2 regions of the Streptomyces sp. NPDC020681 genome follow, and region 1 is predicted to be linked to the other one. Evidence: riboswitches for the same ligand, from Rfam matches in the RefSeq annotation. Region 1 holds a riboswitch; the other holds the start of a gene.

Region 1 (4,622 bases):
GCGTGGACGGGTAGGTGATCATCAGCACCGACAGTTCGTCGCGGTACTGCTCGATCTTGGCGCGCAGGTCCTCGACGTCGATCTCGCCGTCGTCGGCGGTCTTGACCACGACGACCTTCATGCCGGCCATCACGGCGCTCGCCGCGTTGGTGCCGTGCGCGGAGGACGGGATGAGGCAGACGGTGCGCTGGGCGTCGCCGTTGGCACGGTGGTACGCGCGTACGGCAAGGAGACCGGCGAGCTCGCCCTGCGAACCGGCGTTCGGCTGGATGGACACCTTGTCGTAGCCGGTGACCTCGGAGAGACGTTCCTCCAGCTCGCGGATGAGGGTGAGATAGCCGGCGGCCTGCTCGACCGGGGCGAAGGGGTGGATCTGGCCGAACTCGGGCCAGGTGACCGGCTCCATCTCGGTGGTCGCGTTCAGTTTCATGGTGCAGGAGCCGAGCGGGATCATGCCGCGGTCCAGCGCGTAGTCACGGTCGGCGAGCCTGCGCAGGTAGCGCAGCATCGCCGTCTCGGAGCGGTGCTGGTGGAAGACCGGGTGCGTGAGGTAGTCGTCGCTCCGCAGCAGCGTGCCCGGCAGCGTGTCCGCGGCTTCGGCGTCCAGCGCCTCGATGTCACCGTCCACGCCGAAGGCGGCCCACACGGCGGACAGCTGGGTCCGGGTGGTGGTCTCGTCGCAGGCGATGGAGAGGTTGTCGGCGTCGACGAGGTGGAGGTTGACGCCGTCCTCACGGGCGGCGGCAACGACATCGGCCGCCCTGCCCGGCACACGGGCGGTCAGGGTGTCGAAGTACGCACCGTGCACCAACTCCACGCCGCCGGCCCGCAGACCCGCCGCGAGCAGCGTCGCATAGCGGTGGGTGCGCTGCGCGATCGACCGCAGTCCGTCCGGACCGTGGTAGACGGCGTACATACCGGCCATCACGGCAAGCAGGACCTGCGCCGTACAGATGTTGCTGGTGGCCTTCTCCCGGCGGATGTGCTGCTCACGGGTCTGCAGCGCGAGCCGGTACGCCCTGTTTCCGTCCGCGTCCACCGAGACGCCGACCAGCCGTCCGGGCAGGCTGCGAGCGAACTTCTCGCGTACGGCCATGTAACCGGCGTGCGGGCCGCCGAAGCCCATCGGGACACCGAACCGCTGCGTGGTGCCGACCGCGATGTCGGCACCCAGCTCGCCCGGCGAGGTGAGCAGCGTCAGCGCCAGCAGGTCGGCGGCGACGGTGACGATCGCGCCGAGCTCGTGCGCCTTCTCGATCACCGGCTTGAGGTCGCGCACGGCACCGGAGGCGCCGGGGTACTGCAGCAGCACGCCGAAGACGCCGCGCTCGGCGATCTCGGCCGGGATTCCGTTGCTGAGGTCGGCGGTGACGACCTCGACGCCGGTCGGTTCGGCGCGGGTCTGGATCACCGCGAGGGTCTGCGGCAGGGTGTCGGCGTCGACCAGGAAGACACCGTCCTTGACCTTGCCGACGCGGCGGGCGAGCGACATGGCCTCGGCGGCCGCGGTGGCCTCGTCGAGCAGCGATGCGCCGGAGGTCGGCAGACCGGCCAGCTCGGCGACCATCGTCTGGAAGTTCAGCAGGGCCTCGAGCCGGCCCTGGGAGATCTCCGGCTGGTACGGCGTGTACGCGGTGTACCAGGCGGGGTTCTCCATGACATTGCGGAGGATGACCGGCGGCGTGAAGGTGCCGTAGTAGCCCAGGCCGATCATCGGCGCGAGGACCTGGTTCCGGTCGGCGAGGGTGCGGAGCTCGGCGAGGACATCGGCCTCGGTGCGCGCGTCCGGGAGATCCAGCGCCTCCGTGCTCTTGATGACATCGGGGACGGCGGCGGCAGTCAGCTCGTCGAGCGAGCCATATCCCACATGGGCCAGCATCTTGGCCTGGGCCTCGGCGTCGGGCCCGATGTGGCGCTGCTCGAAGGGGGTGCCTCGCTCCAGCTGAGAGAGCGGAATGCGGTTGGCGGTCATGAAGGAGGCCTCCTGGTCGACGCGACCTGCGAGGGGCACCACGGGGGGGTGCCCGGACGGCCTCCCCCTCTGTCATCTCAACCTGAGAGCTTCACCGGACCGTCCGCGATCGACGCTCCGGCTTTCACCGTCGGTGAGAGCGGATGCCGTCGACGCCCGCCCTGCTTTCCAGAGTGACCTCGTCCGTGCGGTACAGGGTGCCTGAGAGATTCCGGGGAGGATTTGCTCCTTCGGCGCCGCCGGCACATTCTCGCCGGTGGACTCTCCCGCACGGGGTCAGCAGCCGCTAGCCAGCGTACCAGCGCACCCCCTCGCCGATCGCTCAAGTGGCCGACGCCCCCGATGTGCACTTTTGTAGTATTTACGAGCAGTTGCGAGCCTTAGGAGGGACCGTGCAGACCGATATCGATCCCCGCAGTCTGATCGGCCGCAAGGCATTCGACCGCAACGGCGCAAAGATCGGAACTGTGGACGAGGTGTATCTGGACGACGCCACAGGCGTACCCGAATGGGCCGCCGTACGCACCGGCCTGTTCAGCAGGGACGCCTTCGTCCCGCTCGAGCCCAGCACATTCGTCGACGGCACCTTGCATGTCCCCTACGAGCGCTCGCTGATCAAGGACGCTCCGGACTTCGGCGTCGGCCGCCACCTCTCCCCCGAGCAGGAGCTCCAGCTCTACCACCACTACGGCCTCGACCTCTCCGTGCCCCCGGAGAGGCCCGCACCTTCCTCAGGAGACCGCTCCTTCGGCCGAGTCGCCGGCCAGGAGGACTGACCCGCCTCCCGTGCTTCGCCGGGAGTCCGCACGAGCGGCAGCGGATCGGACGGCTCCAGATCCGGATCGTCGACCCGGAAGGTCCGCACGCGCCCGGGCTCCGAATGGGGCTCCTCGAAGCGCACGGTGACCCGGCCGAGACCGCTGCCCTGCACCCAGCCGGGCCCGAATTCGGCGTGCCGAACGTCGTGCCCGGCCGGCCAGCGCCGCTCACCCAGCGCCTCGGGCTCGGCCTCCTCGCCCTCGGCTCCCTGAACAGCCGCGTGCACTCCGGCCCCGCCGACGCCGTCCACAGCTTCCGCCTGCGCGGACACGGCAAGCTCCTCGGCATCGGCCGAGGTGGCGGCTGCTGCGGCGGCTGCGGCCTGGGCGAACAGGTCCTCCTGCGTGTAGTCCGCGAGCCCGCTCACCCCCACACCCAGCAGCCGCACCCCACCCGTGGTGTCCACGGACTCCAGCAGCCGCCCCGCCGCCTCCCGCACCACCCCGGGGTCGTCCGTCGGCCCGCGCAGCGTCTCCGAGCGCGTCAGCGTCGAGAAGTCGTACCTCCGCACCTTCAGGACGATCGTCCGCCCCGAGTGCCCGGACCCGCGCAGTCGCTGCACACACCGGTCGGCGAGCCGCTCCACCTCGATCCCGATCCGCACCCGGTCATGGATGTCCACATCGAAGGTGTCCTCCACCGACACCGACTTCGTGTCCCGCTCGGCCACCACGGGCCGGTCGTCGTACCCCAGCGCCATCAGATACAGCGAGGCCCCGTGCGCCTTGCCCAGCAGCCGTACGAGCTCGTCCTCGCCCGCCTCCGCCAGCTCGGTGATCGTGGTCATCCCGGCCCGCCGCAGATGCTCGCCGGTGGCCGGCCCCACCCCGGGCAGCGTCCGCACCGACATCGGCCCCAGCAGCTCACGCTCCGTGCCGGGCTCTATCAGCACCAGACCATCCGGCTTCGCCTGCTCCGAGGCGATCTTCGCGAGCATCTTGGATCCCGCGAGCCCCACCGAGCCCGTGAGCCCCGTGGTCGCGCGGATGTCGGCACGCAGCCGCTCGCCGGTCGCCCGGGCGGAGAGCGCGTCGTCCGCCGAACCTCCCGCTTCCAGGTCCACAAAGGCCTCGTCCAGGCTCAGCGGCTCCACCAGCGGCGAGAGCCTGCCCAGCAGCTCCATCACCTGCTTGCTCACCGCGTGGTACAGCGAGAACCGCGGCACCAGATAGGCCGCATTGGGCGCCAGCCGTCTGGCCTGCGCCATCGGCATCGCCGAGTGCACACCGAAGCGTCTCGCCTCGTACGACGCGGTGGCGACGACCCCGCGCGGTCCCAGACCGCCGACGACCACCGGCTTTCCGCGCAGACTCGGCTTCGCCGCCTGCTCGGCGGCGGCGAAGAAGGCATCCATGTCCAGATGCAGGATCGTCGGCGCGGATCTCACATCTCTGATGCTGCCCTACGCCACTGACAATGGCCCCGGTTCAGAAACCGGGGCCACAGCGTTGTCGGGATCGGCAGCCTGCTCAGACGGCCCGGTCGCGTCTGCGCCTGGCCAGTTCGTCCGCCGGGTTGTTCCCGACCAGCGTCTCGCCGGTGTCGATCAGCTCGCCGTGCAGCTGTGACAGCGCCGCCTCGACATCCCGCCAGACCACGCCGACGGCGATCCCGAAGATCCCCTGCCCACCCTGCAGCAGTTCCACGACCTCGTCGGGAGACGAGCATTCGTAGACCGTCGCCCCGTCGCTCATCAGCGTCATGCGCTCGAGGTCGGCGAAGCCGCGCGCCCGTAGGTGCTGCACCGCGGTGCGGATGTTCTGCAACGCCACGCCGGTGTCCAGGAAACGCTTGACGATCTTGAGGACGACCACGTCGCGGAAGCTGTAGA
Region 2 (4,622 bases), on a different contig from region 1:
TGACGACGTCCTCGTTGATCTCCGTGACCTCACCGCTGACCGGGGAGTACAGGTCGCTGACGGACTTGGTCGACTCCAGCTCGCCGCAGGTCTCGCCCGCGGCCACGGTGGCGCCGACCTCCGGAAGCTGTACGTACACCACATCGCCGAGCGCGTTTGCCGCGTGCTCCGTGATGCCGACCGTCGAGACGCCGTCCTCGGCGCCCGACAGCCACTCGTGCTCCTTGCTGTAGCGCAGCTGCTGGGGGTTGCTCATGACCTGAATTCTCCTGTACGCGGGGGAGTGCTGGTGAACGGGCGGTGACTGGTGCTGAGGATCACTTCTGGCGCTTGTAGAACGGCAGCGCGACGACCTCGTACTGCTCGTGCGCTCCGCGGATGTCCACGCCGACGCCATCGGTGCCCGGGGCGGAGTGTGCGGCGTCCACATAGGCGATGGCGATCGGCTTGCCGAGCGTCGGGGAAGGCGCGCCCGAGGTGACCTCGCCGACGACCTGACCGCCGGCCACGACGGTCATGCCGGCGCGGGGGACGCGGCGGCCATCGGCGATCAGGCCGACGAGCTTGCGCGGCGGGTTCGACGCGGCACGCTCGGCGGCGGCCTCCAGGGCGGCGCGGCCCACGAAGTCGCCCGCCTTCTCGAACTTCACGACCCGGCCCAGGCCCGCGTCGAACGGGGTCAGGGAGGTGGTCAGCTCATGCCCGTACAGCGGCATGCCCGCCTCCAGGCGCAGCGTGTCGCGGCAGGACAGACCGGCCGGGACCAGACCGACCGGAGCGCCCGCCTCGGTCAGTGCCTGCCACAGCTTCTCGGCGTACTGCGGCTCGACGAAGAGCTCGAAGCCGTCCTCGCCGGTGTAGCCGGTACGGGCGATCAGCGCGGGAACTCCGGCGACCGTGCCCGGCAGGCCGGCGTAGTACTTGAGCCCGTCCAGATCGGCGTCGGTCAGCGACTTCAGGATGCCGGGGGACTCGGGGCCCTGGACGGCGATCAGCGCGTACGCGTCGCGGTCGTCGCGCACCTCGGCGTCGAAGCCCTCGGAGCGGGCGACCAGGGCGTCCAGGACGATCTGGGCGTTCGACGCGTTGGCCACGACCATGTACTCGGTCTCGCCGAGGCGGTAGACGATCAGGTCGTCGAGGATCCCGCCGTCCTCCTGGCAGATCATGGTGTAGCGGGCGCGGCCGACGGCGACGCCGCCGATGTTGCCGACCAGCGCGAAGTCCAGGAGGTCCGAGGCCTGGTCTCCGGTGACGGTGATCTCGCCCATGTGCGAGAGGTCGAACAGGCCCGCCTTGGTGCGGACCGCGGTGTGCTCGTCGCGCTCACTGCCGTACCGCAGCGGCATGTCCCAGCCCGCGAAGTCGGTCATGGTCGCGCCGAGCGAACGATGCACGGCATCGAGGGCAGTGAGACGGGGGGCATTGCTCATTGATGTGGCTCCCAGGGCATGGCCGGCGAGGACAATCCTCCCCATCTGTCATCGGAACCTGAGAGGTTCGTCTCGACCGCACGTATTGGTGGTCGTGACTTGCACCTTGGGTGGAGCCACTCGACAGCGGCTCGCTTTTCAGATCTGCCTCATCACACGCGGTACGGGGCCTGAGAGATTCAAGGGAGGGACTTGCTCCTTCGGCGCCCGGCGCACACAGTGGCCAGGACTCTCCCGCGTGGATTCAAGCGGCCGGTATGCAGTTGGCGCGCACATCATTGCACGCATCGCGGCTGCGTGGGGTATGCGGTCCTCAGCTGCAAATCGGTTGTGTCCCATTACCATTTCTTTACGCTCCATGGGCAAGCGTGTGGGGTGACCCAACAGGGGGAGGGCGATGACGTTGCAGCAGTCCGGTGCATACGTGACGACCGCGGGGATGCCCGCGCATGCGCAGGTGCCCGTACAGGACATGCTGAGGGCGCCCGCGCCGGTGCTGCGTGACCTGAGAGACCGCTCGGGGCGCAGCCCGCACAGCCTGGTGTTCGCCGCCGGTGACGTGGTGGTGGTCTCCGGCCTGCCCGGCAGCGGAAAGTCCACGCTGATCAGGCGCGCGGCCGGCGGCCGGCGGATCGACTCGCAGGACACCAGGGACTTCTGGGACGGGCGGATGCCGCGGTTCCTGCCGTACGCCGTCTACCGCCCGCTCGTGCGGCTCGCGCACTACGCCGGGCTGCGGCGGGCACTGCGCTCCGGCGAGAGCGTCGTGGTGCACGACTGCGGCACGCAGACCTGGGTGCGGCGCTGGCTGGCCCGCGAGGCGCGGCGCCGCGGCAGCGCGCTGCACCTGGTGCTGCTCGACGTCCCCGCCCGGGTCGCCCGGCAGGGCCAGCGGGAGCGGGGCCGCGGCGTGTCCGGCTACGCCTTCGCCAGGCACCGGCGCGCGGTCGGCCGGCTGATCGCCGACGCGGAGTCGGGCCGGCTGCCGGCGGGCTGCGCGTCCGCGATCCTGCTGGACCGCGACGCGGCGACGGCGCTGGGCCGGGTGGGCTTCGACGCGGTCTGAGCCGGGTGCGGGCCTGTGGCCCGCGCCCGGTCCCCGGCCCGGGTCCCCGCACACGGCCGTCACCGCCCGGCGTTAGGGTCGGTGGCGAGCGCTGTAGGAACCCGGGGGGGAAGGACCGCACATGCAGATACCGGAGCAGGCACATCCGCATCCGTACAGCGGGTGGCCGGCGAACGAGCTCGAAGAGGTGCTCGCCGCGTCCCTCGGCAACCCCGCCTCCGGCGGCCGGCTTGTCGAGGTGCTCGGGCGCAGCCACGTCTGGGTGCCGCTGCCCAACGGCGGCGGACCCGACAGCCCCAACCTCGATCTGCCGACCATGGACATCGACGGCGCCGCGTACGTCCCGGTCTTCAGCTCCGAGCAGCAGTTCCTGCACTGCGTCGGCAGCCATATGTCCTTCACCGTCGCGCCCGCCCGCGAGTTCGCCCGCGGACTGCCGCCGCAGCTCGGCATCGCCGTGAACCCGGGCGGCACCGTCGGCGCGCCGCTGCCGCCGCCCGCCGTCGCCGAGCTGTGCCGGATGGGGCGTACGCCGCTGGACGGTCCCGCGACCGGCGGCCGGGTGCGGCTCTGGGAGCCGGACTGGCAGGAGGAGCCGGTCGACTTCCTCGCCGCCGCGGCAGGCGAGTTCGAGGCGTCCGGCGTCGTCCTCACGGCCCGCCGCGCGCTCGCCTCCGTCGAGGGCGAGCCGCCGACACTCTTCGTCGGCGTCCAGCTCTCCTCCTGGGAGGCCGCCGAGCGCAACGCACCGATGGACGCGCTCGGCCGTGCGCTGGGCCGGGTCCAGGTCGGCTGGCCGGTCAATCTCGTCCTGCTGGACGTGGCCCAGGACCCGGTCGGCGAGTGGATGCTGGAGCGGGTCCGGCCCTTCTACCAACGACACGCCGTCTAGGACGTCCTGGACGCCCTGCCGTCAAGTCGGTGTCAGTACGGGCGATTAAGCTGGTTTCATGGCCAGTCCGGACCCGCCGCACTTGTGTGCCGGGTGGATCGAAGAGGGGCGGAACCCAGGGTGAGTGCGTCAGGCACCGCGGCGGCCGGGCAGGTCGAGCACATGCTGCGCCAGGTGACCCCCGGACGCTATGACGCGTACGAGGCGCTGCTGCAGGCGCTCGCCGACCCGGCGAGCGGCCAGGTCTGGATGCTGCTCTGGCACGGCCGGGCCGGCTCCCCCGACGCCCAGTACGGGAACATGGAGATCGCCGGCGTCGGCTATGCGCCGTGCGTCACCTCGGCCCAGGAGCTCTCCGCCTCCGGCTGGAACCGCGCCCACGAAGTGGTCAGCGGCGTCGACATCGCCCGCGCCCTCTACCCCGACCGCTGGGGCATCTGGCTGAACCCGCACGCCCCCGGCGGCGGAGTCGGCATTCCGTGGCCCGACCTGCGCCGGATCGCCACCGGCCTCGACCGGATGCCCGCCGGACCTCTGCGGCTGTCCGAGCCGGCCATCGAGATCCCGCACTTCTACGCCCTGCTCTCGCAGAACGCGCACCGCACGCCCGCGATCCGCTCGCTGCGCCGCGCCTGGGTGCAGCCCGCGCTCGGTGCTCCGTATCTGGCCATCGGGCTCGATCTGTACGACACCGGCAGGCAGTCGGTGGACTCGGTGCGCGCGATGATGCAGCAGTCGATCGCCGCGGTCCCGGACGGTCTGCCGGTCTCCACGGTCGCGATGTCCGACGAATACGACCCGGTCACGATGTGGCTGAAGACGAACGCCCGTCCGTTCTACGACCGGGACGCCCATGGAGCGCCGCCGGCCGGCGGCGGCTACGGCTATCCCCCTCCCCACAGCCGCTGATCATCATCACGGATGTGAAGGGCGCGCACACCTTCTCCACTCCCGTTGCGTGCCTCCCGGCGGCAATCGTCGCCTGAATGTGCGTGCCTGAACCATCGACACCCTTCGAATCGCAAGGGCCGTTCGGGTGTGGACAAATGCGACACTCGGTCAACTTTCGCCCCATGCAAGGCAGATGGCGTTCCGCTCAGTCGCCGCCGCCGTCCGGATAACGGAACCCCTCTCTACGCATCACGTTTGAGCAAACATTCCCCAAGGGGTCTGGCGGGTGATCGCGCGACCATTGAAGACTCCCGCAGCAAGGGGATATTCGCCCCCGTGT

Evidence for each region. Region 1 has a riboswitch for glycine ahead of gcvP (aminomethyl-transferring glycine dehydrogenase). Riboswitches for the same ligand answer to the same signal wherever they lie in the genome.
Region 2: another riboswitch for glycine. It lies ahead of gcvT (glycine cleavage system aminomethyltransferase GcvT); the one in region 1 lies ahead of gcvP (aminomethyl-transferring glycine dehydrogenase).

The regions. Positions count from the first base shown of each region.
Region 1 is NZ_JBIRTX010000040.1:8,485-13,106, reverse strand. Features, by position in the region: gene gcvP (aminomethyl-transferring glycine dehydrogenase) at 1-1,972, opposite strand, end outside; glycine riboswitch at 2,151-2,251, opposite strand; gene ACH4YL_RS39255 (PRC-barrel domain-containing protein) at 2,365-2,748, shown strand; gene ACH4YL_RS39250 (DNA polymerase IV) at 2,658-4,178, opposite strand; gene ACH4YL_RS39245 (MerR family transcriptional regulator) at 4,261-4,622, opposite strand, start outside.
Region 2 is NZ_JBIRTX010000003.1:99,437-104,058, reverse strand. Features, by position in the region: gene gcvH (glycine cleavage system protein GcvH) at 1-256, opposite strand, end outside; gene gcvT (glycine cleavage system aminomethyltransferase GcvT) at 318-1,433, opposite strand; glycine riboswitch at 1,583-1,680, opposite strand; gene ACH4YL_RS07620 (AAA family ATPase) at 1,831-2,499, shown strand; gene ACH4YL_RS07615 (enhanced serine sensitivity protein SseB) at 2,621-3,391, shown strand; gene ACH4YL_RS07610 (enhanced serine sensitivity protein SseB C-terminal domain-containing protein) at 3,512-4,300, shown strand.